2 linked regions of the Marinomonas mediterranea MMB-1 genome follow. The protein of the gene in region 2 binds, or shares a complex with, the protein of the main gene of each other region. Links are inferred from orthologs where the notes say so. Each region holds a gene or a part of one and is shown on either strand. Other genes may lie near its edges. The genes, in order: uvrD and uvrB.

Region 1 (15,974 bases), 1.6 Mb from region 2 along the record:
AGCGGATACTTTCTCTTTAAACGCTTTCAATGAGTCATACACCTTACGACTCGCTGGATCATTTGCAGCTAACTCTTCGATCACCTCTTCGGATGCATCACGAAGCTCAGCCAATGCATCAGCAGGGAACTCACGCAACTCAACACCGTGCTCAGAAATCAGCGTCTGCAACGCTTCATTGTTACGAGCGGTAAACTCATCCAACATATCCGCATTAGCTTGGCGAGCTGCTGCACGAACAATAGCTTGCAGGTCTTTAGGTAAAGCATTGTATGCGTCTTTATTTACCGTAATCTCTACTGCCGAACCTGGCTCGTGCCAGCCTGGGTAATAGTAGTATTTCGCCGCTTTGTAGAGACCGAATGCCAAATCATTATATGGCCCAACAAATTCTGTCGCATCGATTGCGCCCGTTTGCAGGGATGTAAAGATTTCACCACCAGGCAAATTTACAGGTACACCACCCGCCTTTTTAAGCACTTCACCGCCTAACCCAGGAATACGCATTTTTAGGCCTTTAAGATCCGCAACGGAATTGATTTCTTTGTTAAACCAACCGCCCATTTGCACACCCGTGTTGCCACCCGCCATAGGTAGAACGTTAAATGGCTGATAGATTTCTTCCCATAGCTCTAGACCACCGCCATGGTAAATCCAAGAGTTTAGCTCTTGCGCTGTTAAACCAAATGGAATAGAAGCAAAGAACTGAGAGGCAGGAACCTTACCTTTCCAGTAGTAAGACGCGGCATGGCCCATCTCTGCTGTGCCACGAGAGACAGCATCAAACACTTCCAAAGGTGGCACCAACTCACCCGCGGCATACACCTTCACTTGCAAACGACCACCAGACATTTCATTGATGTTCTTCGCAAGGTATTCAGCACCCGTACCTAAAGCAGGGAAGTTTTTTGGCCAAGTGGTCACCATTTTCCATTTAATGACCTCAGGCTTTTTCTCAACCTGAGCACTTTTTGCTGACTCTTTCGTCGCTTCTTTATCACTAGCCCCACCACAAGCGGTCAGCACAACCGCCAACAAGCTCGCCGCAGCCAGCTTGCCAAACTGCATTACTTTCTTCATGTTATTCCTTAGAGTTAATCAAATTTTACGTTTTACATCATTTATTCACGCGATACAGGGCGAACACTCAAAGCCACCATGTCCCTAAACATGACTGCTCACTAAAGCAAAAACGCAGTGCGCGTTTGAGACTTTATGTTCCTTGATTCGCCGACTTAGACCATAGATGTTGTTATTTTCGATTAAGTCACTTTGTACGAGCCGTTTTTCAGAATAAAACGAGGATAGGGATAGTAGAGAGGGATGAACAAAAATTCAACTATTTGACCAATAAGACAGTTAGGACATTGATACAAGCCGTTAAATACGCTCATTCAAAGGCGAAACTCAAACATTGAATATCGCCTTTGAATGAGAAATAGAAAAATATTCGACCAAGCGACTATGCGCTAAGCTAATGCTTGGCGATTCTGTATCCAATGGCCGTCACGTACTTTGGTTTCTCGAGTGGTAGACGCTAGCAATGACTCCATCGTCTCTTTATGCAACGAACAACAGTAAACAGGGCGATAACGTTCGAACTTCCAGCTGTCAGAAAGCACACCGGCATCCACTGAATCAAAACCAAACGCTTCAATAAGATTCATGATCTTCGTTTTAGCCTGCGGGTCATCACTCGCCACAGGAATCGCTCGTCTCTCTTGATCGCTTGGTCCTGGTCGAGCATCATGAGCAAGGTCTTGAACCGTAATAGAGTTAAACGCCTTAACGACAATAGCCCCATCGAGAAAAGAAGAAAGCATTTCGCTTGTCGTCGTTTTCTCATTCAAAAGGTCAGGGATTGCACCGTCTCTATTCGGAAAGTAGTTAAGTAGATCCACTACAATTTTTCCTTTTAGTGACGCTTTCGGCAATTTGTCATAAGCGTGAAGAGGGACAGCAATAATAACAATCTCGCCAAACTCGGACGCTTGCTCAGCGCTGCCCACATCACAGAGTAAGGCATCAGCCACTCTCGTGAGCGAGTCAGCACTGCGTGAATTACTTAACATAACCTTGTGCCCAGCATTGATAGCATGCTGAGTAAGAACTTGCCCCATAGGGCCTGCTCCAATGATCCCAATATTCATATTTTCTCCCTTTACCAGGTTATCAAATAAACATCATGTAAAACGCATAACCCCTCCAGCAAATAACTTTCGGCGTCCACAACGACAATAAACACTATCGTCCAGTAAAATAGAGGCATGAAGCTCTTAGTTTTCGATGTGAAACATTCGAGCAATGGCCATTATCCAAAAACGTCTTTGATGAAAGACCTAACCCTCACAATGAAGCAGTGGACTTGTTCATACCTTCGTTAGGCTGTCGGAAGCGTTTCAGCAGAATCCACCCCATCGTTATCTGTACTGGATTTCGCCTTTTTGCTTTCAAATGCGATGAATGCAAGTAAACATAATATTGCGGTAGCACACGCACCATACAACATGACGTTACTAAAGCCCGTCATCAAGATATTCTGCGCCACAGAGGACTGAACGCCGTACTCTTCTAACGTCTGCAAATTACCAGACGCCAGTACGTCAGCTAATTGAGAAAGCCCTACTTCTACGGTATCTATAGGCAGTAAGCTACGAAGTTGATACACAATCGAGCTCACAAGCACAAAGCCCATAATGGCAATATTTAGAGACAACGAAATCATACGCGTACTAAATTCCATCCCCGATGCCATACCGGCACGCTCTGGAGGTAAGGACCCTGTTGCCATGTTAGTCACAGGCGTATTCGTAAGACCTAACCCGATACCCGCTAAAATACAGCCAGGCATTAGCATTAACCAATCGGTGTTGGAGGCCGACGCAGCGCCCCACAATAGGAAGAACCCGCCAGATATGCACAACAGCCCGAGCGGTATCACAATCTTTGGACCATTTTTTAATAAGATTTTTTCCGCTATCGGAGGGACAACAACCGTTGGAAGAGTAAGTGCAAGTATAATAAGTCCTGACGTTACGCCGCCGTAGCCTAATACACTCTGCAAATAGATTGGGAAGTAGACAACAAAAGGCCAGAAGCTGAAATTCATGCCCGCTGCACCAAATAATGCACCAGAGAAATTACGAATTTTAAAGGCATTCAAATCAAACATAGGTCGAGCGACTTTTCGCTCAATGATAATGAACAGTACAAAAGAAATAGCACTCGCCGCCATGATTGCAATGCCTTCGACCGTTTGATAACCGACATCTTTCCCTTGCGTAATCATGAATACTAGCCCGAACACCGCTCCAGAAAGTGTGATCATGCCACCGACATCCATTTTCACCGCCTTAGGATCAGACGACTCAACCACACCAACACGCGCTAGTATCAACGTAATCACCGAAATAAAGACGTGAATCAAGAAAACCCATTCCCAACTCATATGAGCGACGATTAAGCCGCCAACAATAGGACCGAAGCCTAATCCAAGACCAAAAATGATCCCCCACCAAGCAAACGCGACGCCTCGCTCGGGGCCATTTTGAAACTGGTTTGACAGCACGGCCACCTGACATGCAAGCATCGCTGCAGCACTGGTGCCTTGTAAAAAGCGCGCAACGATCAGAACAGGCGCTGACGACGCTAGCCCACAAATCAAAGAGGCAACGCAAAAGACAAAAATACCAATTGAAAACACCCGTTTACGACCAAACCGGTCGGCAAATGCGCCCATTGCAACCAGTGTCGAACACATGGCAATAGTGTATGCATTCATAATCCACTGAAGCTGAATAAAATCCGCAGGTAAGACACTTTTTAAGATAGGTAAAATAGAAGGTACACTTGTAATTTCAAGCCCTAGCATAATTGCCGATAGGCACACCGAAATTAAAGCGATTCTATTTCTCGACGAAATAGTGCTCATAACATAACTCTCCATGCAATGTTGTGTAAACGCAAACACCCTCAACAAGACTGATACTTCAGTCAAAAAAGCGTGTTTTTCTTTTTTATAAAAAGATTAAGACGTTCTTTAAATAATCATTTGAAAGAATAAAAACTGATGTAGTTTCCTTCTTCTGATTGGTCATCGAGAGGCAAAATAGCACTGGATTCATTGAGGTGGTACCCTCATAATGTCTATATCAGTGATAACAAAATGAAATGGATCGCACAGACAGTGATAACAAAATGAAATGGATCGCACAGAGTAACAAGGATAGCTATGTCAATTTCACTCGATGTCGAAGCAGTAAGAGCATTCGTAGTCATTGCTGAACTAAAGAGTTTTACACTTGCAGCAAACTCGCTTGGAACCAGTCAAGCAACATTGAGTCTTCGACTCAAACGTCTCGAACAACGCATCAACAGGCGTTTAATAGAGCGAACTCCCCGTGTCGTGAGACTGTCCTCTCAAGGAGAGGCCTTCATTGGTAACGCAAAAGCCTTTCTAGAAGCTCATGACAAAGCGGTTGAAACACTCTATACCGTTAAAAACCGCTTACGCTTAGGTATTGGCTGCCATATTATCGGCTCAGAGTTAACCGCGATTCTAGCCAAAGTGAATACTCAGTACCCTAATTTAACGTTAGAAATATCAACCGGGTTGTCCAGCGAACTAAAACAGCAATATGACGAAGGAACGCTAGACGCCGTCATAGTAAACTCAGAAGAATATAGAAAACAGGGACACCTGCTTTGTATCGAACATTACAGCTGGTTCGCTACGCCTAAATACAAGTACAAAGTCGGAGACTCAGTAAAACTGGCTACGCTTGATGAGAAGTGTGAAGTGCGCGATCAAGCACCAGTTATTTTAAAAAGTGCAGACATCCCTTTTCAAAAAATGCTGATTGGCGGCAATACCGACATTGTTAACTCGGCTATTTTAGCGGGAATGGCCATTGGTGTTTACGCTTTGCGGCTTGTTCCAGAAGGGCTGATAGACGTTCGTAGTAAGTTCAATTTGCCCGCACTTCCTACCTCATCGATAGAGTTGCATACACATCTGACGGACATTAAAACTCGAAATGTGCTCAAAGAAATCAGCCATATATTCAAACTCTACAACGGTACTACTCTATAGATCTCTAGATTTTTAGGTCTCTAGGGAAGGTGTGAACAAGCCCACACCTTCCCTACGCACCCCATCCATGCTTAATGTCTCTGAGTCTAACACCAACAATTAAGTAGCATGTAGAACGAAACTTAACGAAAGCAGTTATCGATAGCGACCGCCAAACTCTCAACGACAGCGAAGCAACAACCGCCTCTATTAAATCAACTCAAAGTGCCATCATTTGATATTACAGCACTTCCAATTTAGCAAAAGACAACACAAGCCACTTTGTACCTTCGGTATCGAAGTTCACTTGAACTCTGGCCTGTGGGCCTTGTCCTTCGTAGTTAATAACCAACCCTTCACCGAAGACCGGATGCTTCACTCGGTCGCCCATTGAAACGTTGGTTTCAGGTACTTGATAACCGTGCAATATGCTCTGATTTTGCTTTTGCAGTGTGCCTTGATAGTTGTGTCGCTGCATCGAAACAGGTCTTGCGACTTGTGAGCGCAGGCGCACTTCTTCAATACACTCTTGTGGGATTTCACGAATAAAACGAGAAGGACTATTGAAAGATTCACTGCCATGCAATCGACGCGATTCCGCATAGGTAATATAGAGCTTCTCCATGGCCCGCGTAATACCAACATAACAAAGGCGACGCTCCTCTTCGAGGCGTCCAGGTTCCTCAAACGACATTTTGGAAGGGAACAAATTCTCTTCCACGCCAGTTAAAAAGACCAATGGAAATTCCAAGCCCTTCGCCGAGTGCAGCGTCATCAACTGAACCGAATCCTGATACTCATCCGCCTGAGCTTCACCCGCATCCAATACCGCTTGGTCCAAGAATGCCATCATTGGCGAGCTAAACTCTTCGTCATCTTCTGACCACGAGAAACCACTTGCGGCGCTGACTAACTCTTTCAAGTTCTCAATACGGGCTTCGCCTTTTTCACCCTTCTCCTTCTCATGATGAGGAATCAAACCCGCTTCTTGAATGATGTGTTCAAAGACATCACCCAAACCTAGATCAGGTTGGATTAACGTATTCCCCATACCATCAATAATCTGTAAGAAGTTCTTAATCGCATTGGAAGCGCGAGCAGGCATCACACCATGCTGCACGATATGCTCTGCGGCCTGCCACATAGAGCAACCTTGATCTCGAGCGATCTCTCGCAAGGTACCAATACTGCGTTCGCCAATGCCACGCGGTGGTACGTTAATTACACGCTCCATTGCGCCGTCGTCATTCGGGTCAACTGCCAACCGAGCATACGCCAATGCGTTTTTGATCTCTAAACGATCATAGAATCTGTGCCCACCATAAATTCTATAAGGCAACTGTTCCCTAACGAGGCATTCTTCGATCACACGAGATTGAGCGTTAGAACGATATAAAATCGCCATGTCTTTTAACGCGGTTCCGTCGTCGCGCCACTTTTTAATAATCTCTAATATAAAGCGCGCTTCGTCTTGCTCATTAAACCCAGCATAAAGGGAAATCGGGTCGCCATCGCCGCTGTCTGTCCAAAGCTCTTTACCTAAGCGATCATCATTGTTCTGAATCAGCCCGTTGGCGGCTTTTAGAATTTGCCCAGTTGAACGATAGTTTTGTTCAAGACGAATCGTCGCCACGTCATTAAAGTGTTTTGAGAAGTTTTGGATATTCTCAATTTTTGCGCCACGCCAACCATAGATTGACTGGTCATCATCACCCACTGCGGTGATCGTGCCAGTATCACCAACCATCACACGAAGCCACGCATACTGAATGGTGTTGGTGTCCTGAAACTCGTCCACCAGCACATGCACAAAGCGTTGTTGGTAATGCTTTAATAAAGCCGGATTTGTCAGCATTAATTCATGCGCTCGTAACAATAACTCACCAAAATCCAGTAAGCCGTTGCGTTCACACGCTTCTTCGTAGTGGTAATAAAGCTCTCGCATCCCTTTTGAAAATGGATCATGCGAGTCGGGAACATGAGCAGCACGTCGACCTTCGTCTTTTTGGCCGTTAATAAACCAAGCCACTTGCTTAGGCGGCCAACGCGTATCATCGATATTAAACTCTCGCATGATACGTTTAACGAGACGAAGCTGATCATCGCTGTCCATGATTTGGAAGTTTTCCTTCAACCCTGCATCGCGCCAATGCGCTCTAAGCAGGCGATGGGCCAAACCATGGAAGGTTCCCACCCACATACCTTGAGGTGGTAATCCAACAAGCTGCTCGATACGCCCTTGCATCTCTCGCGCCGCTTTGTTGGTGAAGGTAACGGCCATAAGGCTATAAGGTGATAGCTCATAGGCATGCATTAGCCACGCTATACGATGAACCAGTACGCGAGTTTTACCGGAACCAGCGCCAGCCAGTACCAAACTGTTTTGAAGTGGCGCGGCAACGGCCTCACGCTGTTTGTCGTTTAGGGCATCGAGAATAAAAGAAACGTCCATTGAGCTCCGCCATTTTTAAAATTAAGCCACAAAATGGTTGATTTTTGATCAATTTTGCGGTTTTTATATACAGGTAGTCTTGCTTTCTATCTATTTTGACTTTTTTCAACGGCTGATGACAGTGATTCGTCATATCTGTCATCAAAAGAGTCTGAGAGGTATTACTCATGACGTCTATGGAAGTAGCTGAAATCAAAACTGAATTGCTTCATGCATCCATCAGTTTAAAAAAAGAAGAAAACGAACGAACCCAAAAAGAGGATAGCGACAGAATGCTTAAAGCACGACGCGCAATCGAGAATTATCGAGAGGAACAACGCTTAATACAAGCGATTTCCGACGGTTGGGACGACTGATATATAACGTCTCCTAACACTCATTTTTACAGCCTATTTTAAATAGGACTGTCTTCTGCTGGCCTCTTACTTTTATAGACGCCGGTTCAGGGTTTGCTACCCCCTATTTTTTGTCCAAAATGCTTTCGAATTAGTGCTTTCACCCTCATTTTAGTTACAAAAGCCCCCTGCACTAAGTCGCGAGCGAAGCCAAGACGAGGCAAAAATAGACGAAAAAGCGAAGTTTATACGTTACAAATGAGCATTTTGAGTCTCTTTTTAACATGGTATTGGAAAGCGCAATAATCGTGCAACGATCTCTACAAAAAGATAATCGACTTATTGATCTATTCCCTAGAAGCCGAATAGCGTTTCAAGTACCATTACATCTAAATTTTTTAATCATCAACCCACAAAAACAAAAACAATTATAACCCTATCGGGGAGTCACCATGTTTGAACACATCCAAGCTGCTCCAGCTGACCCTATTCTTGGTTTAAGCGACACGTTTCGTAAGGACACAAACCCTAATAAAATCAATTTAGGCGTTGGCGTTTATAAAGACGAACAAGGCGCTACACCGATCCTTAAATCGGTAAAACAGGCAGAAGAACGCCTTGTTATCGATGAAAACACCAAAAGCTACCTTAGCATTGAAGGTGAGGAAGCTTACCGCGCTGCGGTAAAAGCCCTGCTTTTTGGTCAAGATCATGCTGTGATTTCTAAAAATCGCGCTCATACCGCCCATACACCTGGCGGTACTGGTGCATTGCGCGTAGCAGCTGAGTTCATCAAAAAGCATCTTCCCGAAGCAACAATCTGGGTCAGCAACCCAACATGGGCGAACCATCAGGCCGTCTTTCAATCTGTTGGCCTTGAAGTCGGCAGCTACGCCTATTACGACGCAAACGCGAAAACGCTAGACTTCGAAGCGATGCTAGCGAGCCTGTCACAAGTCCCTGAAGGCGACGTTGTGTTATTCCACGGCTGCTGCCACAACCCAACTGGCATCGACCCAACAGCGGTTCAATGGCAACAACTTGCAAAACTGGCTAGCAAACAAGGTTTCTTACCTTTATTCGACTTTGCTTACCAAGGTTTCGGCAACGGCCTTGAAGAAGATGCCGTTGGCTTACGCACTTTCTTGGAAGAAACCCCAGAAATGCTGATCGCGAACTCATTCTCCAAAAACTTTGGACTGTACAATGAGCGTGTTGGTGCATTGACCATTGTGGCTGAAACCGAAGAGCAAGCTAACGCCGCGTTTACTCAAATTAAACGCTGTGCTCGTACCAACTACTCTAACCCGCCTTCTCACGGCGCTGCGGTTGTGACAGAAATTCTGACCAACGACCAACTACGTAGTCTTTGGGAAATGGAACTTGCTAGCATGCGCCAGCGTATCCAAGAAATGCGCACCTTGTTCGTCAACACATTGCGAGCAAAAGGGGTTGAGCAGGACTTCTCGTTTATTTCCAAGCAACAGGGCATGTTCTCTTTCTCAGGCCTAAACCCTGATCAAGTGGCGAGCCTAAAAGAAGATCATAGTATTTACATCGTTGGCTCAGGTCGTATTAATGTCGCAGGCATGACCAAAGACAACATGGAACCACTGTGTGACGCTATTGCCGCTGTCTTAACGAAATAGCAGCTTCAACCGCTCAGCGACAAGCGTCGCTGTATGCGAGAGAAAAGCATACAAACTTGACCAAAGAGCCAACAAACTGTTGGCTCTTTTCGTTTTACCTGTTAATTTTGTAAATCCAGTTTTGGCTAAGACTCGATGGAGCACCTTGAATGACCGCCACTCTGATTTACTGCTATGACCCAATGTGTAGCTGGTGTTGGGGCTTTAAACCCGTTTGGAATCAGCTTGAAAAAGCACTACAGCCTTTAATCGACAAACAAAAGTTGAGCATACAACCCATGCTCGGAGGGCTAGCACCCGATTCAGATACCCCCATGCCCGACGAAATGAAAACGAAGCTGGAAGCAACATGGCATCGTATTTCAGACAGCCTTGGCACGCAGTTTAATTTTGATTTTTGGCGAGAAGCCGCACCACGTCGTTCAACCTACCCAGCTTGCCGCGCCTGCCTAGTCGCCCGAGACTTTGGCCTAGAACATGAAATGGCAACCGAAATACAACACGCCTACTACCTAAACGCTCAAAACCCATCCGATCTCGACACACTCACCCGCTGCGCAAAACACATAGGATTAAAAGAAGACGGTTTTCAAAAATCCATGGCGCTCGTGAAAGAAGAACAAACACTAGAACATGAAATTACCCAAGCACGACATCTAGGGCTCAACTCATTTCCGTCTTTAGCCGTCATCGTCGGCGACCACCTAACCGAAATCCCGATTGATTATGAAAACCATGAAACCATGCGTCAGGCGATAAAAGCCGCACTGCCTGTAGAGACAGACTGACTTTTTAGCGAGGAGGAAATAACCAACACCTCGATCCAGCTCCTCCCTATTACCAAGCAAAGGGAGCACTCAATACTTCGGTCTAGCTCCCCTTACCAAGTAAAAGGAGCGCTCAACACCTCGATCTAGCTCCTCCCCCTTACCAAGGGGGAGGTTGGGAGGGGGTCTACAACAGCACACACATCGAAGCCGTCCACAGCATTACCGAATAGAAAAACAGGGTCTATATCCAACCTATTTTTGCGCCATCTCAAAAATGGCACACTATTTCTGAGGTGAACAACATTCACCTTCTCGCTTTGTCTACTACGCTTTCTAAAAGTGTATTAGTATCAGATGTATAGTGCATGGGCAGCGAACTAGTGTGCCATGCCAAGAAATACATAAGCGCATACTCGATTTCAACACTCGCTTTTTCAGAAGGACTAGAAAGTTATTATATTTCAAATGGTTAGTGTTTAATATGAAATCACCCAACTGGATAAATGAGCATGCGCATTGATAAAATGTTAGGAGTATATAAATGTCAGATTCCAATCTGATGCCAGATAAAATTAAAAGCCCCATTCAGCTTATGGCTGCATGGTTTGTTATGTTGGTATCTGTGATCACGGTACTACTGACAACCGCAGTAAATATTGAAAAGCCTGAATGGGCTGCTGGGTACTTGGTTATATCGCCAACGGTTGTGGTTATCATCGTAATTGGGTGCGTATTACTCATGCTAACCAAGTACAGACCACATTTACAAGATGGAAAAGAGTACGCTGAATGGATAAAAGAGCAAGGAGCATATTCACAGGGCGAATTTATACAGGCGGAAACTTTTACATCTTTCGAAGACAAAGAAATTGTAAAAGAACAAGTGATTGATACTAGTGACATTAATAATATATCAGTTTCAGTTATCGATGTTATTGGGTCTTCTGAAATTGTAGAGTCCCTCAAGAACAAAGGATTTAACGCAGAGATATATCCTCACAGACATAAAGAGTATGATAAACGCGAACCATTTAAGTCGATCAAAGGTGAGCAAGAGGGAATTTGGATTGGCTACAGAGTTGAAGCTAATATCGCAATAAGAGCAATTAACGTCGCGTTAAAAATTTGGCCTGAACTGAAATACATTGTTATACCTTCAGATAACAGCAGTCCACCAGACCATGTCAATGATCAAATATTCATAGGTGGCTCCAGCAAAACTCCAATCAATAGGGGAACACGCCCCTGGTTACTTGAAGAGCTAAAGTCACTTAAAGAAGATATTGATATTAATGAATTTCATCGCAAGATTCGTGAAAAATACTCCTAACAAGAACTAAAGAGGGTTTCGCGTACGCTCGTCAACTGCTCCTGTGTTGCTCTAGTGACCTACATCCATGTAGGTCACTAGAGCAACAAGTCAGCTTGCCTGACACGCCTTACTACCACTGTATTTCACGCCGTATCCGCCGTGCTTTTCTCTGTGGAGACAATGCAGTTACCGGAAAAGTTTCGAACACCGTCAATGTATGACAAGTTCTTCAAATTGGGCGCCTATGTCAGCCCCTCTAACGAGACATGAAAAGGACAAACATGACTGGAAAAATCGGCCCACATGAAGGAATTGAATTTATACTTTTTGACCGAGGTGAAAAACACGTAATCTATTTCAATTGGGACTCATGGCCAGAAGAACATTTTTCTGCCGCAAAATTGGTTGGTGCTGAGACACTCATATTTTCACAGCCAGAAAGTGAAAGCGAATCGTATATCTTCTATCGCAGAGAGTTTGAGTCAGAAGCAAAAGAACTAAGAGATATAATTCTGTCTGGCTATACTGCCCATGACGATGATTTTGAAGAGAAAGAATATCGTATTGGTGAAATATTAGGTTACACCAAAGAAGATATTACTTTATACCTTAGCAATTTTGGAGACGATGCATAGACAGCGAAGAAGAGAATAGGTCGCCCAACTCAACACACCTCACTCAAAGCATCAACCAACTGCGTCATTTCATCGGGCGTGGTGTAATGCACAAAAGACAATCGAAGCACGCCTTTATCCGCATCTATTCCCATCGCTTCGAGTAATCGAACGGCGTAGAAATGCGCTGCGCCGCATATGATGCCCTTCTCCACCAGACGCTTAGCAAGCACGTCTGAATCCATCTCAGAATGCATCAATGCCACAGTCGCGGCACGTTGTGATGCATCCGCAGGGCCAAGTAAACGCAATTTAGGGTGTTGATCAACAAAATCCAGCAGCGGTTGCAGCAAGGCAACTTCTGCATCGTGCAATAAGGCGCGTACTCGTTCAGCGCGCTTTAGAACCGAAGCCTCATTTTGAAAATGATGGTCATGCAACAGGTCAAAGTAATCCAGTACTCCCTGTGCAGCGGCCACCTGAGCATGATCCGGCCCTGCGGGCACAAACCACTTATTGCGATAGGAAGCATTGAAATAGTGCGATTGATTTCCCAGACGTTCAGCGACAGCGTTACGTATTACCATGACACCTAGGTGTGGGCCGTACGTTTTATAAAGGGAAAAGAGGTAAATATCCGCGCCTAACTCGCGGACATCAGGAAAACCATGACCCGCATAAGACACGCCATCGACGACGGTGACAATGCCATTTGCTCTTGCCTGTGCGCAGATCGCTTTAACAGGGTTAATATGCGCCACAATGTTGGAACAATGCGGAAAGGCCAACAATTTAGTCTTTTCGGTAATAAGACGATCCAAGTCAGACGTAGACAATAAGCCTGTTTTTGGGTCAACTTGCCACTCTTTTACGACAATGCCCTGACTGGCTAACCGACGCCAAACGCCACTGTTCGCTTCATGGTCTTGGTTCGTCACAATGATCTCATCGCCCGATGTAAGAAGAGAAGCGAACGCCTGAGCCAACACATAGGTGTTTTGCGACGTTGACGGACCAAAATGCACCTCTCGCTCATCCACATTCAGGTAGTCAGCAAAGCGCTTGTAGGAGATGTCCATTGCGTCGCCCGCTTTCTGCGAGGCAGGGTGCACATGATACGGCTGAAGCTTGGTCTCTCTGTAGTAAGTCGTCAGTCGATCTATCACTTGTTGGCAAGCATACGAGCCTCCCGCATTTTCGAAAAATGCCTGCCCTTGTAGGCTTGGCTCACGAAAGGCGGGGAACTGAGCCCGAACAAATTCTAAATCCAAAGAGGTCATCGCGCGTTTCCTTCTTAGCTTCTTAACGTCTTAGCTTGTTAGCCAAAGTCGTGATTAATAAGATCCAACATCGGGTTATACAAAGGCTCTTTTGCAGCATCCCGACTTTTTTCTGTATCGGTCATGCCTTCTTCATCGGCCTGCTCTGCTCTTTCTGTATCTTCTTCTGATACATCGAGAGAGTCTGTTTCAGAGCTTTGTTCCGAGCCGTGATCAGCGACTTGCTCGGAGCTAGCTTCACTTTCCTCTGAGGTCAACGACGCTTCCTCTAGCGCCACTTCAGGAGCTTCTAAAGACGCCTCTAGAGACTCTTCGATTGTCTCTTCTAAAAGCGCTTCATCGGCGTCTTGTGGCTCAAGTGCGTCTTCAACGCAGCTTTCATTTTCTACACTTTGGCCTTCTGCAATATCGTCTTCTGCTCTTTCTACGCCCGCTGTGTCATCTTCAATGCTGCTTGTCTCAAGTGTATCCGTCTCAAATACGTCGCTCTCAAGCGCATCGGCTTCAAATGCATCTGTCTCGCTTGAGCCGTCTTCCGCAACACGGCTTTCTGAGATATCGCCTTCTGAGATACCGTCTTCTGAAAGTATAGACGCCTCGTCAGCATCAGAATCACTTTCTGTAGCGAGTTGTTCCTGTTCTACCGCTATATCAAGCTCGGCTTCTTCGGAAACAGGCTCAGGATCCGCAAGAAGGGATTGGTCATTAGCTTTAATAAAGGCCGCCAACATCACCGCGAGTTCTTCCATTTGCGGGTAAGTCACGTTGATCGCTAACCAATCGGACGCGTCGGCTTCAAACGCCATCAGGTTTCCCGGCACAATGGCGTGGCGATGTTTCGCCGCAACAATCGCCATATCGGATTCACTTGGTTTCTTCTCCATTTGCATCCAAAGCGCCATGCCGCCTTTGGAGTAGGCAAACCGAATGCTGTCACCTAGCTTTGATTCTAAAATAGCTTTGGCTTTTTCAGACAATGACCAAATTTGACGACTGCGTTTACTCAATGAATGCTTTTGCGTACCCAATAAGGCGTCGCTCAAGGCTTGTTGCTGCGAATCGTTTAAGGCAAAGTCAGCACTTAAAAAGGCCCCTTCCAAAATCGTATAACGGCTCGGGATACACCATGCCGCGTTGCGATCAGAACCTTTTGACTCGACACCACCGATGTAAATCACACGGTCTTCGGTATCCAACGATTTATAGCTCATCAAAGGAGACGCTTTATACCCAAGATGAGAGGCCAAATCCCACTCCACCGCTGGGATATTGATTTCATTAATAATCGTAAGCCAACGACGTAGACTTAAGTTCGATATTTCTTGTCCTGCGGGAAAAGCAAACTGACTCGGGAAGACAATCAGACGAATGTCGTTGTCTCTAATGCAACGAATCGCTTCGTCCAAATCCACACCTCGATCACCCGCTTGTAGACACAATACATCGCGATGCAAGCTCTGCAAACCGCCTAGCAAGCGTGGGTCACAAGGCGTAATCACTAAAATTTGATCGCCTGTTTTCGTCAGGCTTTGCACCACTTGGTTAAAGATACTGACGGCCGATCGCGCCAGCCAAACATTCCCCGAACGTGTTTTAATCCCTAAACGCTTTAGGTGATCCGCCACTGCTTCTCGCACAGCAAGATGGCCTTTCCCTGGAACAGGCAGCTCAGCTTCTGCTGTGCGTGGTCCGGGCAATAGAAAGGCATCACTTTGATCCACTAACGCGGCACGATGGGACAAAGCTGACCAGATTAATTTAGCGTTTTCGTCGGTGAGTCTTTTGACCCGATCTCCCGCTAATACGTGCGCGTTCTTAGAGGTAGAGCGGTGACAAACAAAATAGCCAGATTTAGGCCGAGATTCGACCCAGCCCTCTTCGGTTAAGATATCGTATCCATGAATAACGGTATTTAAACTGAGTTTCAGCTGCTTCGATAATGACCGTAGAGAGGGCATTTTATGCCCGGCTGCGAGTTCACCTTCCGCAACCTGTTTTAAAAACCAATCCACGACCCCTTTGTATAGAAAGTCTGCCACGCTGTGTACCTTTAGATTTGCAATTTTTAGATCTGTTATCAATCATTGACCGTAGCCACTCAAAACGCAAGCGTGTTCCTGCGTTTAAGCGTGTATTTATCCTTTTATTTAGGCTGATTGAGACCTTTGTACAAACATCACAAATCGGCGTATCGTTAAGAACGCACAATTAATTCATAAAAAACAACGAACAAGATACAATCGCGCTTTATACTGATTTTTCTATCTCCGGGTAAAGGCTAAAATAGGGGCAATATGGCGTTTTCTTCCAGCAACATTCGATCCGATTTTCCCATTTTAAACGTTACAACCGATGATCACCCTATCGTCTACTTAGACAATGCCGCCACGACCCAAAAGCCGCTTCCCGTTTTACAAAGCATTCAGGACTATTACCTATACAGCAACGCGAATGTACACCGAGGCGCTCACTTTTTAAGTGACCGTGCGAC
Region 2 (15,973 bases):
TCGGTCTACGCTAACTACATTGAAGGGCTTAACAAAGGGGATACAGCACCTACCACGGCTAGAGGCGGTGCTACGGTGCCTGAGAATGCTGGAGAGATCTTCTCACCGTACAAGACTAAGCAGAAGGAAGTTGGCTTAAAGCTTGATCAAGGCCTGTTTACACATACTATCAGCCTCTATGAGATTGAAAAGCCCAGTAGTTATACCGATACTGATACCAATATATTCGGCTACTATGGTGAGCAGCGCAACCGCGGACTTGAGTGGAACTTCTTTGGTTCACCGCTTGACAATCTACGTCTAATGGGTGGACTTGCGTACATCGACGCCGAACTCACTGCTACCAGTGGAGGCAGTAATGATGGCAATCAAGCGGCTGGCGTTCCCGATTGGCAAGCAAAGTTAGGGGCTGAGTGGGACACTTCATTTGTACGAAACCTAACCTTAACGGCCAATGCAAACTCTGTCTCTAGCCAATACCTGAACGCTGACAATGGAAGTTCTATTTCAGGTTACACAATCTTTGATGTGGGAGCTCGATATGCGACAACAATCGCTCAACTGCCGGTAACCATCCGAGCGAATATCAAAAACCTAGCAGATAAAGAAGCTTGGACAACAGCGAGTTATAACGATCTAGGTTTAGTAGAAGGTCGTAGCGTCAACGTTTCAGCATCAGTAAACTTCTAACATATTAAAGCTAAAACCTGTTAGATAATACAAACGTTAAGGGCTCCATTATGAATTAATGCAGCCCTTTTTTATGGGTAAAAGTGGACGAGATCAAGTACGCACAGTTCTATACATGGCCATGGTGTCAACCATTCAGTCCAATTCCATTTTTAAGGAACGGTATCAACGATGAGTCACATCAGGAAAGCCAAAAAAGTCGCGATAATTACCTGCGTCAACCTGACATCAAAAAGTAATTGCTATTTTAAATTCGATGGACAGATATGGGTCAATGTGACAAACACCAAAGGTTTAAGCTACCGATTGACACCACAGCCTCTTGCTATGTTTCATGTACGATGATGCTTTAAACTTTTAGTGTCATCGCCTTGATAACGTCTTTCGCAACTAACACCGAATCACATTGTGTCGTATCTACTAGAATGTCATAAGGTAGATGCTTCGGTGTCGTTTCATACCCATGCTTTACTTCAGACAACGTGCGATCTTCACGCGCATTTACACGCTGCTCTAAACACGCCCACTCAGCGGTTAAACCTACATAAAAAACGCGAAACTCATTTAGGTAGCCTAACAGTTCATTTGCTCGACGATCGGTAGAGACGACAACATCAAAAATCACCTTGTTACCGCAGTCCAATAGGCTCTTTACGCATGAAAATGTACCTGCCAATAGCGCATTACGGTCAAGAGTGTCCCACTTATTCTCATAATTACACCCATCTAGAATCATCTGATGCAAGGTATAAACGATGGTATCAATTGAAAAATTAAGCCAGACTTCGTGAGACAATTGCTTCTGCAATTCTTTCGCTAACTGCGTTTTGCCCACGCATGATGGACCGTCAATTACAATTAGTTGATATGACATTAAGAGTCCCTTCTATTTGGTAAGCTCTGAAACATAATGCCTAAATTAGCCGCGCGCTTTTCTGCTTCGGCTGGACTTAATAGTTAGTTTCATAAATGTACGCTCCCAAAAGCCAGCTTCAGAATCAAACGTATAGCTAGAGTTGATTTTTTGTACCTCGCTTAATATTCGGCGCTCTGTTTCCATAATTTCTGCCGAGGATCGCTCACTATAATATTCACCAATTTTAAAAATCGTTAGGCTAAGGGCTGCCCCCACTTCAAAGGCAATAATAATTCTACTGAATCCATCTTCCGCGACAATTTTCGAGTCCCCTAAAGTTGCCATAACAACTACTGAGTAATATAAGCTATTCAGATAAGTAAGAGTGAGGTCTTGAAAGTAACTAAAGAAACCGTCGAATGAGAACAAATCATAATTGTCGACAGCCTTAATCTCTCGTAGGCCGGATATCATTTGCTCTTTTGCATCGATTACTCCAATAAAAAAATAACCGCCAGCACAAAGCACTGCCAATGTAATGAAGAAGAACTTAAGCTCTTTGATTGAAGTTTCCTTTTTGCTTAGCTGTTTGATGAGATCAATTAGCAGCTTACCTATATAACCATAGAGAACAACCGCCAATAAAACTAAGATCCACCCTGCTAAAAGTGCCCTTTTGCATAAGGGATCACAAGGCCCATTACAAATACACAGGCCGTGAAAAAAAGATTCTTTGAGTAAATTCTAGTTAAGTCTTCCATTTGCTCCCCTATAAACTAACGCCAACCATAGTCAGAGCCAAAAAGCTGCATAGTGAGGTACGAGCGGCGCGGTTTTTTGCAGTCCGAGTTCATAGCATTGTTATAAGCCTTTTTCATCGGTTATCAAGCCATTAATGAATAAAGATATATCTTTCATGCCTTCTTCCATTGTCTCACTGAGAACCCCGCTTTTTGTATATACAGGAAGAATCATGCCTGATTTTTGAAATTCGTCTTGTTGGGAGAGAATCATGAGATACTCTGATAGTCGTTCTGGCTTGGTTGTTGGTCGAGACAAGTCCTTTTTAAAGGACTCTTCAAATCTAACTATCTCATCCTCATTATCAAAATCGTTTCTTTCGGCATAAACGACTCTGGCCAGCTTTTTATGAGACCATTTAAGCTTCCCCAATATTGACTTTATCTCGGTCTGAAGTTTTTGAGTACTTACTGTCCCCATTTGTCCCCCTCTCGTTTGCTAATCTCTATTTTCCATCCCAGCGGGGATGGTCAACATTTAACTTAATTAAGGAGACTAACATGTCTAAAATCAAGACTCCCATGACCTCGGCCGCTGCTGCAAGAATTCAGTCAGCCACCGCCAAAGCAAATGGCGGAAAAACCCCGAAAGGCTCTTTCGCAGCTAAGGCGCAATCGGCGGCTGCTAAAAATAGCACCAAGGCCAAATAAGGACTTACTATGCCAGACACATCAAACATGACTGACGAAGAACTTGATCTTTGGTCAGATATAAACAACCCAAACAATGACGCTGACATGGATGATTGGGCCGATGCTCACAATCCAAACAACGAGGAGTATTTAGAAGATTAAACATTAACGAGTAGCCTGCGGTACTAAAGCAGGCTACTTGCATTCTTTCGCGTTATCCCTAAATACCTCCTGAAATCTGTCTTCATCGACCTTGTAGCGGATGTAAGAAATTTCATTCATAGTTTCCTCCAAAGCGCATAAGCAAATTTTCTTTTTTGATCGATAGCCTTCATATGGAATTGCGTAACCGGAAGAATTTACACACACATCTAGTAAACTGTATTCAACACCTAACGGATATCGATTGTCAGTAACAACATACTCGATGAACTGGCTTGCACCAAATGAAACAACAGTCAGCAAAGCAGCTACTTTATAAGGCTTTGTAACCGTTATTTTCTTAATTGTTTTATTGCTGCTTCGGCACTTAATATACAGTTCTAAAAAATAACTTCTTTTGTCAGCTGTACAATCGTGAGTTCCTTTGGCTATTAATTCTTCGCTTTCATCAACATCAGATGATCGTCCTTTTAATTGGAACGACTCCTTAACTTTTCTTTTAAAACTTGAAACTAATTCAAGTAAATCAGGAGGGCCATCTCCCCCCGAATCCGGTTCTTTCCAAAGCATCGATACTATTCCCGTGATCTCTATCGCTTACAACAATTAAGGGTCATACGGCAACTTAACCGCAGTTATAACCGTCTGTTGAACTGCCGCGTCTTTACATAGGAGATTTACTTTTTTCATGGTGTGACCTCCCTGTGGCTTTGCGATGTGTTTTAGAGTGCTATTGTCTCTATATAAGACTAAGAAAACTCTTTTTTGAACGTTTTAGTTTTACCCAGATTGTAGGTAATTGGCAAGCCTAACCCCTCAGAACCTTTCACCTGATCACGGTTGTTTGAACGCCAATTAGCCAGATCTTAGTCGCTTTCGCTTCTGACAATTTGACGCGACTTAACCAATAGTGAAAAGTTAAGGGTGGCCTGTATTGCTAATATATCCGACGTGATTTCCTTGTTATATTTATGGGTAATCTACTCCCCCATTAGGTTGCTTACAGTTAGTAATTCGTTTAAATGAAAGGGACCAACCTTTAGAAAAACCATACTTTTTAAGAGCTAAAATCGCATATTCTGAGCAGGTCGGCTCAAATAAACACGAATTACGTAGTCTCTTTGGGGCGATTGCCCGGTAAAAGAGTATTAATTTTATAGATAGCCAAATCAAAGCTACTTTTCCTTACGGAATGTTATTACATAGTAACTATTTCTTTCAGCTTTCTTTCCACTAAGGGCATCGAAACAGCCAGGTTGAACATCAACACCAATACTGTCAACACGCTGAAATTCCCACCCATCAGATGCGTGTTCATTTACAACACCTTCTAAGTATGCAGCAGCTTCATTTCCTTTATGGGCCTTCATTTGAACAGCTATATTTGGTGGAATTTGAACCATTTTATATTCAAACATTAATTATTTTCCTTATATGATTTAATGCGTACTAATAAATATAATCGTCTGTTAAACTGCCGCGTCTTTATATAGGGAATTTGCTTTTTTCATGATGCGACCTCCCTGTGTCTTTGCGGTGTGTTTTCGAGTGCTCTTGTCTCTAAATCAGACGAAGAAGACTCTTTTTGAACGTTTTCTGCTCGACTATCTCTTTAGTTTTACCCAGATTGTAGGTAATTGGCAAGCCTAATCCCTCAGAACCTTTCGCCTGATCATGGTTGTTCCTTTAGTCAATTCGTTACGCCACTGAGCGCCGATTAGTCAGATCTTAGTCGCTCTCGCTTCTGACAATTTGATGCTACTTTACTGACATAGCAAGCGGATGAATCAACGAAAGTGGGAGTGTAACAAGCTAGGTGTCCTAGTATGAGCTACGGGCTGAGCTACCTGTTGGTAGATTTTCTGTTTCGAGCGAGTCACTGACCCCTCCCTAACCCTCCCCTTAAGTAAGGGGAGGGAATCTGGGACACCACTGCTACCGACCCTGAGTAAGGGGAGGAAATCTGAAACACCGCTGGCACCGACCCTGAGTAAGGGGAGGGAATCTGAGACACCGCTGGCACCGACCCTGAGTAAGGGGAGGGAATCTGAAACACCGCTGGCACCGACCCTGAGTAACGGGAAGGTATCTGAAAAGCCGCTGCGACATAAATTTCAGGCACAAAAAAGCCGAACACTAGGTTCGGCTTTCGTGACTCACTTAGGAAGTGAGTAGAATTCGTTGGTAGGTCTAAGCAGATTCGAACTGCTGACCTCTACCATGTCAAGGTAGCGCTCTAACCAACTGAGCTATAGACCTACGAATTGGTGGTTATTATACGCAGAGGAATTCGATTGGCAAGCACTAAGCTAATAATTTTTAAGGTTTTATAAACTTTTTTGTCGGCTCTGCTTTGCGTCAATTCTAATCGCGTGGTGATTCAGGCGGACGATGATTTTTCATAAAAAGATCGATCTCAGATTCGGTCAATAACCCGTCACTGTTGGTGTCAATGTCGTTAAAGTCGTTTTGCATCGGGCCACGTGTTTCGTCTAAGGAAATATAGCCATCGCCATTTTGGTCAAAGTCTGAAAAGCTAGGTGGCTTTCCTCCCATTCCTCCAGTTGGCGGTTCTGGGCGATCTTGTGCAAACGTGGAAAATGACAGGACGAGGGACGCTAATAAAATAATTCGGCTCATAATAATATTCATACTAAAAGTGGTGATAACACTCAGTATGACACTGCCCGAACCGTGACGTAATCGGCTTTTCGCAGCCTTTTCATTCCTGCGTCTTTGTTTACATTTTCACAAAGAAACGCTCAAACGCTAGCTCACTGGGACAAGCAGCTCATGCCCAATGACTTCGTCAATTTTGTCATACGGCACTTTATATTCGTTCTCACGAAAGACGACCACCACGTAATCAAAACACATTTTGATGATGGTGCAGTTTACGATGACATCGCCATCGATGACTCGGATAATATTTCGATTACGCAATGTCAGTGACATTTTTCGCCCTCTACAGTTCGCCAACTTCTTTTAGTTTTTTCTGCAACACTCGGATTTGATCGCGGTAGCCTGCTGCCAGTTCAAATTGCAGGTTCTCCGATGCTTCCATCATGTCTTTTTGCAGTTTAATAATCGCCTTACGTACTTCTGCCACATCGTCCATGCTTTCGACTTGATAGTCTTTTGAAGCCTCAGCCACTTTACGCGTTTGCTTGCCTCGACCTTTACCTGCGCCGGGGTTGTACGCGCCTTCCATGATGTCTTCTACCGATTTGGTAATGCCTTTTGGAACAATGCCGTGCTCTTCGTTAAACGCTTGCTGTTTCACACGGCGGCGGTCTGTTTCTTCAATGGCACGCCCCATTGAACCGGTAATTCTATCTGCGTATAAGATGGCTTTACCGTTCACATTACGAGCCGCTCGACCAATGGTCTGAATCAATGAACGGTCAGAGCGTAAAAAGCCTTCTTTGTCTGCGTCGAGAATCGCGACCAAACTGACTTCTGGAATATCTAAACCTTCACGAAGTAGGTTGATCCCGACCAATACATCAAACTCACCCAATCGAAGATCTCGGATGATTTCAACTCGTTCCACGGTATCAATATCTGAATGGAGGTAACGCACCCGAATGCCGTGTTCGTATAGGTAATCGGTTAAGTCTTCGGCCATACGTTTGGTCAGTGTCGTGACCAATATACGTTCGCCTGTCGGAAGACGAAGGTTAATCTCTGATAAAAGATCGTCCACCTGTGTGGCGACTGGACGAATTTCTACCTCTGGATCAATCAACCCCGTCGGTCGAACAATCTGCTCAACCACCCAATCCTGATGTTCTGCTTCGTACTTGCCGGGGGTCGCCGACACAAAAATAGTCTGCGGTTTGATCGATTCCCATTCTTCAAAGCGCATTGGTCTGTTGTCCAATGCTGACGGTAAGCGGAACCCGTATTCCACTAAGTTTTCTTTACGAGAACGGTCACCTTTATACATAGCGCCAACTTGTGGCACGGTAACGTGAGATTCATCTATCACGAGTAAGGCATTAGCAGGGAGGTAATCAAACAAGGTCGGTGGCGGTGAGCCTTCGGGGCGACCTGATAGATAACGGGAGTAGTTTTCGATACCAGAGCAATAACCCAGCTCTTGCATCATTTCTAAATCGTAATTCGTACGTTGTTCTAAACGCTGTAACTCGACGAGTTTATTCAGCGATTTAAGCTGTTCTAGTCGTTGATCGAGTTCCGTTTTTATTCTTTCAATGGCATCAACGATGGTCTCGCGAGGCGTGACATAATGAGTTTTTGGGTAGATAGTGATTCTGGGGACTTTTCGAATCGTTTTATTGGTCAATGGATCAATAATCGACAAGTTATCGACTTCGTCGTCAAACAACTCAATACGAAACGCCGTGTCTTCCGAATCAGCTGGAAACACATCAATCACGTCACCACGTACTCGAAAATTCCCTCGTTCGAACACTAAATCATTGCGCGAATACTGTAGCTCCGCTAAACGACGTAATACGGCGCGTTGATCAATTCGGTCTCCGCGATCAAGGTGAAGCATCATTTTCAAATAGGACTGCGGATCACCCAAACCGTATATGGCAGAAACCGTTGCGACGATAATAACGTCTTCGCGCTCAAGCAAGGCTTTTGTTGCAGATAAGCGCATTTGTTCAATGTGTTCGTTTACCGATGCGTCTTTCTCGATAAAGGTATCGGATGCCGCTACATAGGCTTCTGGTTGGTAGTAATCGTAGTAAGACACAAAATATTCAACGGCGTTATTTGGAAAGAACTCTTTGAACTCGCCATAAAGCTGAGCCGCCAGCGTTTTGTTGTGCGCCATGATGATGGTAGGTCGCTTTGCGTTCGCGATAACATTTGCAACCGTAAACGTTTTACCAGAGCCCGTTACACCCAACAATGTCTGATGCGCTAATCCAGCCTCTATGCCTTGAGTCAGTTTCGCAATGGCGGTTGGCTGGTCACCAGCAGGTTGATACGCTGATACTACTTCAAATTGTTGAGTCACGTCGGCTTCCTACTCTCAAGTTTGGTTCATGTTGATCACTATTATCCAACCTCCCTATCTTAGCAAAATTCGCTTTCTCGTCCGAGCTGATTCCTAAGATTGACTTAAAAAAACACTGTCTGTCGCTCTCGAACTCGCAGCGCACGCGAGGTGTCAGTTTGGTGAACTAGAAATGCACTCGAAATGTACGCTAGATCCACCATCCCATATAACCAAATCTATAGAACTAAGCCGCTTTAATAAGATATACGCATTAAATCAGGTTTTACTAATATAAAAACTTAGTATATTCTATTTAGAAATAACCTTATAACCATATTAAAGGTAATCACATGCCATTATCAGACCAACCACTTGTTACTGCTTTCTTCGACGAAGCAACGTTCACCGTGTCTTACGCCGTAACAGACCCAAAGTCTCTCGAGTGTGCCATCATTGATTCGGTGTTGGATTATGATGCCGCATCAGGCAGAACCAGCTCTGATTCTGCCGATCAAATAATCGAGCACATCAAGCAATATGACTTAACGCTAAAATGGATATTAGAAACTCACGTTCACGCTGATCACTTATCTGCGGCACCGTATCTCAAATCGAAGCTAGGTGGCGACATTGTGATCGGCGATCACATTACCACCATACAAACGACATTTGGCAGCTTGTTTAACGCTGAACCCGAGTTTTTAAGAGATGGTTCGCAGTTTGATGTTCTCGTGTCCGATGCGCAAAGCCTGCCGTTGGGCGATCTGTCCATTGAGGTCATGCACACACCTGGCCACACCCCTGCATGCGTGACCTATAACATCGGAGACGCTGCGTTTGTAGGCGACACGTTATTCATGCCTGACTACGGCACTGCACGATGTGATTTCCCCGGTGGCGATGCCAGTACCTTGTATCGATCCATACAACGTATTTTCGCCCTCCCCGACAGCACTCGACTCTTTATGTGTCATGACTACAAAGCCCCCGGTCGAGATGAGTACCAATGGGAGACGACGGTGGCTGAACAAAAGCGCTCAAATGCACACATTCATAGCGGTGTCTCCGAAGGCGAGTTTTGTGAGATGCGCACGACGAAGGACAAAACACTTAGCATGCCGAAACTGATTCTTCCCTCAGTGCAAGTAAACATGCGAGCGGGCGAGCTACCACCAGCTGAAGACAACGGCATTCGTTATTTAAAAATACCGTTAAACGCCGTTTAGAAATCAAGCAAAAGAAGCGAACCGAAATGAATATTGACCGGTATATCCCTGCCATTAGCTGGCTAAAGACCTATCAAAAGTCGGACTTTCAAGCCGACTTGGTAGCAAGCGTTATCGTCACTGTTATGCTGATCCCCCAAAGTCTTGCGTACGCCATGCTCGCAGGGTTATCGCCAGAAGTCGGTCTATACGCCAGCATTTTGCCGCTTGTGGCGTATGCTATATTTGGTTCCAGCCGCACGCTTGCCGTCGGCCCAGTGGCGGTTGTCTCTATGATGACTGGCGCCGCTGCGTTGGAGTTCGCCGCCCCCGGGACGGCAGAATATACCGCTATAACGATTCTCTTGGCGGGAACGTCTGGCCTGTTTCTGCTCGGAATGGGCATGTTAAAACTGGGGTTCTTAGCGAACCTTCTTAGCCACCCTGTCATATCGGGCTTTATCAGTGCTTCTGCGATCATCATTGCGGTCGGGCAGTTTAAGCACTTATTGGGTATTCGCGCCAATGGGCACAATTTGCCTGAGCTCATGCACTCTTTGGCGGAAAACGCTCCAAACAGTAACTATGTTACCTTTGCTCTTGGAGTAGCTTCCATTACCGTGCTCATTGGGTTTAGACGTTACTTACCTGAGATGCTACAACGCTTCGGTCTCGCTCGAAACACGAGCCAATTGGTCGCCAAAGCCTCACCTGTCTTTGTCGTTTTATTAGCAACGCTTTCGGTTATTTGGTTTGAACTGATCAAAGCGGACGTGAGTGTCGTTGGTGTCGTACCAAATGGCCTACCTGCATTCGCTTTTCCTGAGTGGGAAATGAGCACACTATCTGAACTACTTCCCTCTATTGTGCTCATTAGTATTGTAGGATTTGTTGAATCTGTGTCGGTCGCACAATCTTTTGCAGCAAAGCGACGACAAAGTATCGACCCAAACCAGGAACTTATCGGCCTTGGCGCTGCGAATATTAGCTCCGCCATGAGTACGGGCTTCCCAGTAACGGGTGGGTTCTCTCGCTCTGTGGTCAGCTTCGATGCTGGTGCTCGAACTCCTATGACAGGCATTTTAACCGCCTTATTTATCTTGATTACGCTCAGTTATTTAACCGACGCTTTTTATTATCTACCCAATGCGGTGCTTGCTGCGACTATTATTGTTTCTGTTGTACAACTTATCGATATCAAAACGTTTCTATCGGTTTGGAAGTACTCAAAACACGACGCGGCGGCGATGATCGCCACGTTTTTAGTCGTACTATTAGTCAGTGTCGAGGCGGGCATTATGACCGGCGTTGGGCTCTCGGTTATGCTATTTCTATGGCATACCAGTCACCCTCACATCGCCGTCGTCGGCAAAGTACCAGGGACAGAGCACTTTCGAAACATAAAACGGTTTGAGGTAGAAACACACCCTTCTATCATTACAGTGCGAATCGATGAGAATCTGTTTTTTGCCAATGCACGAGTTTTAGAAGACAGAGTAAATTACTTAGTTGCCCACCAGTGCGATGTTAAGCATGTTGTTCTGATGTGCACTGCTATTAATATGATTGACTCGAGTGCACTGGAAAGTATTGAAATGATCCACGCTCGGTTGCAATCAGCAGGGATAAAGCTGCACCTTTCTGAAGTCAAAGGCCCTGTCATGGACAAACTGAAGAACACCACTTTTATTCAGCATTTGTCCGGCGACATTTTTTTAACCCAACATCAAGCCGTCGAAACATTGTTAGAGGCTTCTTAGCTGAATTTGTTAGTTGAGCTTATCAGTGAAAGGAGCCACTAAACGCACTTCCCCATGCTAAACGTACTTTTCAGCAGGCACGCACATGAGGAAGTGCTGAAGAGAACAAACTAGTACAAATTAACGACTAGTCCGTTTCTTTCGCGACTCGAATAAAGCTGCGATTCTTTTCCAGTAACGATGAGCCGATGCCTTTTACATTCACGAGATCTTCGATGCTTGCAAATGCACCGTGTTCATTACGGTACGTGACAATGGCTTGGGCTTTTGAGGTTCCCACACCCTTTAATATCAACGCAAGTTCCTCTGCGGTCGCAGCATTAACGTCCAGTGGCGTTACCGCAAGTGCAGCGGTCGAGAAACACAATAGAGAGAGTAAGAGTGTGGCACACGCAGCAGTGCGCGCCCATAATTGAATGGCGGTATTTAGCATATTTTAACTTCCTTATCTGAATTCGAAACCTTCATGGTTTCACAGTAAAACGTCTTTAAAAGACACAAAAAAGCCGACTCACCTGAGTCGGCTTACGTGATAGCCTAGCTCGATTGCTCGTTTAACTCAACAGCTTACTAGAAAGATCTTCGCTTCTCGCCAGAAAAAGCAGCGCGGTAGTTGCTCAAGCTAAGCTTACACTAAGCAACACCGAGGTCTTTGTTCGTTTGCATCAACACAGCAATTGGGTCAGCGGCCTGAGTAATTGGACGACCCATGACCAAATAGTGGCTGCCCTGCACCATTGCTTCAGCGGGCGTTAAAATGCGTTTTTGATCACCTTGATCAGATCCAATAGGGCGAATTCCCGGTGTTACAAGTACAAAATCTTTGCCAAGCTCAGATGACAACATTTGAGACTCTTGTGCGGAGCAGACTACGCCGTCCATGCCAGACGACTTCGCCAAATTTGCTAGGCGCAAGACATGATCTCTTGGAGACAAATCGATACCAATTTCTTGCAAGTCCGTCTGATCCATACTCGTCAATACCGTTACAGCAATCAGCAAGGTATTATGATCTTGGATGTTAGCCAGCGCATTTGCGGAAGCTTCCATCATACGACGACCGCCAGATGCATGAACATTCACCATCCAAACCCCCGCTTTGGCCGCAACAGACACCGCGTTTGCAACCGTATTAGGGATATCATGGAATTTAAGATCCAAAAAGATATCAAACCCTAATGCATGCAATTCATCTAAAATTGCAGGACCTGCTTTAGTAAATAATTCTTTCCCGACCTTTACTCGACAAAGGGCTGGATCTAAGCGTTTCGCCATATCGATTGCTTGAGCAGGTGTTGGAAAATCTAAAGCCACCACAATTGGGGATTGGCAGGTCATTCGTATTCCTCTTTCTTTCAATTTCGCCTTGAGATTATTCGCCTTCAAGACCGTGTATAGGTTTCACTGATCCCCAGCTTTTACAGCTCGGACATTGCCAGTGTAGTTGATGCCCAGAAAAGCCACATTGGCGGCACTGGAATTTATGCTTCGCTTTCGTAAGCTGATCGATCAGCTCAAAAAGGACATTCAAATGCTGCTCGTTGACGCCCTGACTTTCAGAGAGTTGCATTTGAATGAGCTCTTTAAACCCTTTAATTGTAGGGTGAATGCGAAGCTGTTCAATCAAAAACTGCTCTGCAAACCGTTTATCATCCTGAGCATAGTGCTTAGCGAGCGCCAAAATTAAGGACGCCGATGAATGGTCTTTATTTTGCTCAACCAGAAATTGGTGATAGCCACTTCCAGACCACACCCTTTGATACGCGTCTTTTAAGTTAGGTAATATAACAGGGATAAAATCAGGATCTTGTTCCGCGACGTTTTTAAGCTCTTTTATGGCATCACGGTAACGCCTTTGCTCACACAATACCTCTGCCATACCAACACTGGCACGAACACATTTGGGGTCCGCATCCAACGCGTTACGAAAATGAGTGAATGCTTGTTTCCATTGTTCTTTCTTTACTTGAACTTGCGCCAGCTCACAGTGAAAGTGTGCCAAACGTTGCGCTTCTTTTACCGACGGCTTTGCTTTTTGTGATTGCTCGCTGATCCGAATGGCCTTGTCCCAACTTTGCTCAAACTCATATAAGTCGATGAGTAAAGTGAGGATTTGCGCTTGAAACTCTGTTTTTCTAGCAGCAATGTTTAATAGCAACCGTTCCGCACGGTCTAGCAAACCCGCTGACATAAAGTCACTTGCCAGTTCTAATTGAACCAAGCGCATTTCACGCTCACCAATGTCTGGACGTGCCAACAAGTTTTGATGGACATTAATGGCCTTCTCTATCTCACCTTTTTTTCGAAACAAATTCCCGAGGGTTAGGTGAATATCAAAGGTTTCGGAGTTGACTTCCAGAGAGTCTACAAACGCGTCAATCGCTTCGGACTGTTGCCCGTTCAATAAGTGATTTAAACCACGAAAGTAGTCTGAAGAAATGGTTTTGAGTTCTTGCTTCGTCGGCTTTTCAGAACGACGTCGTCCCATCACCCATCCAACGAACAGAGCAATAAAAAGAACAAGAAACAACCCCAACTCGGTCAAGTGTGTCTACTCCTCGCTAACCGCAAGCTCTTTCGTCAGAGAGGCTTTGCGAAGAGAGTCTAACTCAGATCTATTTTTATCAAGCTTTTTGGATAGGAGTTTTATTTGGCGGTCAGAACGTAATAGCGTAACAGAACTTGCCAGCAAGGCAACAATAGCGCCAGCAGCGAAGGCTAAGATAAGGTAGAGAGCGATACTTAACTCTGGACCATGCCATACAACGAGGTCCAAAGTAATCAATTGTGGGTTGCGAATAGAGAAAAACACACCGACAACTAGAAAAACGATAAGCAACGCGGCTAACAGCACGCGTTTAAGCCATTTCAACATAATGTCCCCACCTAAAAATACTGTCGCTACATTATGCCGTTGTCTGGTGTAAATTTCGAGTACGCTTACACATTAATTAAGCTCATGATGAGCTGTATCATCCAAATTTACGAGTTCTCGCAGTTCTTTACCGGGCTTAAAATGCGGAACATATTTAGCGGTAAGTTCCACAGATTCACCCGTTTTTGGGTTGCGGCCTACTCTTGGTGCTCGATAGTGCAGTGAGAAACTACCAAAGCCGCGAATTTCGATGCGCTCACCATTTGCCAAAGATTCAGACATATGATCCAGAACCGCTTTTATTGCGAGCTCCACATCTTTCACAGGCAAATGAGATTGCTGATCGATTAACATTTCTATCAGCTCAGATTTCGTCATCTCGTCCTCTCGACTAGAATTTGATCACTTTGCTAAGATTAGCTAAATCTGGAAAGAAAGCAATAACTTATAGCGTAACTCTCCCCCTTTTTCTTAACTTTTTCTATTATTTTTTACGAATATTCGCTTTTTCGCCTCATAAATCGACCTCACCCTCAAATAAACAGCTGAGAAGAAAACGTCAAACTATAGTCGCAATAAAGGACGAGGCACTTGTTCGAAGACTTCCCAACTTCTATAATGCTCGGCATTTATAACACCATTGGAAGACACACAATGAGCTTTAATAACATTCCTGCTGGCCGCGATGTGCCAAACGATATCAACGTAATCATCGAAATCCCAGCTGAAGCGAACCCCGTTAAGTATGAAGTAGACAAAGACATGGACGCTCTAATCGTTGACCGTTTCATGACTGCTCCAATGTTCTACCCTGCAAACTACGGTTACGTTAACAATACTCTTGCTGACGACGGCGACCCAGTCGACGTATTGGTTATCACGCCTTACCCTGTTGTAGCGGGTTCTGTTATTCGTTGTCGTCCTGTTGGCGTTCTAAACATGTCAGACGAAGCGGGTGTAGACGCAAAATTGGTTGCTGTACCACACGAGAAACTAAGCAAAGAATACGCTAACGTCCAAGACGTTGAAGACATTCCTCAGCTTCTACGTGACCAAATCGAACACTTCTTCGAAAACTACAAGACACTTGAGAAAGGTAAGTGGGTTAAAGTTGATGGCTGGGCGAATGCTGACGAAGCACGCAAAGCACTCGTTGAAGGTGTTGAAGCGTATAACGCTCAATAATTCAGCGATTTAACTGCTACAAAAAAGCCGATGCAAATATCATTTGCATCGGCTTTTTTCGTTCTGTAATGCGTTACAGATTATTCCATATCGTCTAGGAATTTTTCTGCATCAAGGGCAGCCATACAGCCTGTACCCGCAGATGTAATTGCTTGACGGTAGATATGGTCCATAACGTCACCCGCAGCATAAACGCCTGGGATGCTCGTTTGAGTCGCGTTACCTTCCAAACCTGACTGAACTTTAATATAGCCATCTTTCATTTCTAGCTGGCCTTCAAAGATGTCTGTATTTGGCTTGTGACCAATCGCAACAAATAGACCTGCAATTTCAAGATCTTTCTTCTCACCAGATTGGTTATTTAGGATACGAATGCCTGTTACACCCGCATCATCACCCAATACTTCGTCAAGTTGAGAGTTCCATTCGATTTTTACATTGCCGTTTTCTGCTTTCTCAAGCAGCTTGTCAGACAAAATCTTCTCAGAACGGAACTTGTCACGACGATGAACAACCGTCACTGAGTTCGCTATGTTGGCAAGGTAAAGCGCCTCTTCAACAGCAGTGTTGCCGCCACCGATTACAGCTACGTCTTTACCGCGATAGAAAAAGCCATCACAAGTGGCACAAGCAGAAACGCCTTGTCCCATAAACTTAGTTTCGCTTTCTAGACCAAGGTATTGTGCACTTGCACCCGTCGCAATGATCAACGCATCACATGTGTAGACACCGCTGTCACCTTCAAGACGGAATGGACGCTGTTGCAGATCCACTTTACCGACATGATCAAAAATAATTTCAGTTTCGAAACGCTCTGCATGCTTACGCA

What was found.
Region 1: the proteins of uvrB (region 2) and uvrD are in contact, whole or in part, in a crystal structure (PDB 7EGT), measured with the Thermus thermophilus proteins. The link is inferred for Marinomonas mediterranea MMB-1 from one-to-one orthologs. Residues at the interface, in WP_096411307.1 of Thermus thermophilus: Glu23, Leu25, Arg26, Asp27, Gly28, Glu29, Arg30, Phe31, Arg55, Glu326, Asp327, Phe328, Glu379, Ser382, Gln383, His398, Gly400, Arg401; in WP_096412145.1 of Thermus thermophilus: His654, Arg656, Phe657, Gln666, Asp668, Glu669, Lys680, Arg681, Leu682, Ser683, Lys685, Tyr686, Ala687.

The regions. Positions count from the first base shown.
Region 1 is NC_015276.1:4,635,071-4,651,044, forward strand. Bases 4,919-7,888 are described here. They hold uvrD (DNA helicase II), read right to left. Parts: upstream 7,524-7,888; coding sequence 5,313-7,523; downstream 4,919-5,312. Other genes in these bases: MARME_RS20990 (LysR family transcriptional regulator), read left to right, coding at 4,919-5,092; MARME_RS21000 (PA3496 family putative envelope integrity protein), read left to right, coding at 7,691-7,879. In the rest of the region: MARME_RS20975 (TRAP transporter substrate-binding protein), read right to left, coding at 1-1,080; MARME_RS20980 (NADPH-dependent F420 reductase), read right to left, coding at 1,470-2,150; MARME_RS20985 (MFS transporter), read right to left, coding at 2,381-3,931; more of MARME_RS20990, read left to right, coding at 4,232-4,918; MARME_RS21005 (amino acid aminotransferase), read left to right, coding at 8,311-9,507; MARME_RS21010 (DsbA family protein), read left to right, coding at 9,657-10,295; MARME_RS21015 (hypothetical protein), read left to right, coding at 10,819-11,607; MARME_RS21020 (hypothetical protein), read left to right, coding at 11,871-12,224; MARME_RS21025 (aminotransferase class V-fold PLP-dependent enzyme), read right to left, coding at 12,254-13,483; MARME_RS21030 (GntR family transcriptional regulator), read right to left, coding at 13,522-15,522; MARME_RS21035 (aminotransferase class V-fold PLP-dependent enzyme), read left to right, coding at 15,778-15,974. UniProt on the Escherichia coli protein: A helicase with DNA-dependent ATPase activity. Unwinds DNA duplexes with 3'-5' polarity. Translocates on single-stranded DNA with 3'-5' polarity. Initiates unwinding more efficiently from a nicked substrate than double-stranded DNA.
Region 2 is NC_015276.1:3,024,302-3,040,274, forward strand. Bases 5,623-8,591 are described here. They hold uvrB (excinuclease ABC subunit UvrB), read right to left. Parts: upstream 8,138-8,591; coding sequence 6,107-8,137; downstream 5,623-6,106. Other genes in these bases: MARME_RS13840 (EF-hand domain-containing protein), read right to left, coding at 5,623-5,781; MARME_RS13845 (hypothetical protein), read right to left, coding at 5,911-6,096; MARME_RS13855 (MBL fold metallo-hydrolase), read left to right, coding at 8,470-8,591. Outside these bases: MARME_RS13805 (TonB-dependent receptor), read left to right, coding at 1-690; MARME_RS13810 (phosphotransferase-like protein), read right to left, coding at 1,040-1,564; MARME_RS13815 (hypothetical protein), read right to left, coding at 1,610-2,188; MARME_RS13820 (hypothetical protein), read right to left, coding at 2,408-2,767; MARME_RS21875 (hypothetical protein), read left to right, coding at 2,848-2,997; MARME_RS22705 (hypothetical protein), read left to right, coding at 3,007-3,141; MARME_RS22555 (hypothetical protein), read right to left, coding at 3,175-3,711; membrane protein insertion efficiency factor YidD, read right to left, coding at 4,111-4,314; MARME_RS13830 (DUF4177 domain-containing protein), read right to left, coding at 4,317-4,559; more of MARME_RS13840, read right to left, coding at 5,506-5,622; more of MARME_RS13855, read left to right, coding at 8,592-9,345; MARME_RS13860 (SulP family inorganic anion transporter), read left to right, coding at 9,372-11,084; MARME_RS13865 (ComEA family DNA-binding protein), read right to left, coding at 11,212-11,517; pyrF (orotidine-5'-phosphate decarboxylase), read right to left, coding at 11,718-12,422; lipopolysaccharide assembly protein LapB, read right to left, coding at 12,457-13,629; MARME_RS13880 (LapA family protein), read right to left, coding at 13,636-13,959; and 3 more genes. UniProt on the Escherichia coli protein: The UvrABC repair system catalyzes the recognition and processing of DNA lesions. A damage recognition complex composed of 2 UvrA and 2 UvrB subunits scans DNA for abnormalities.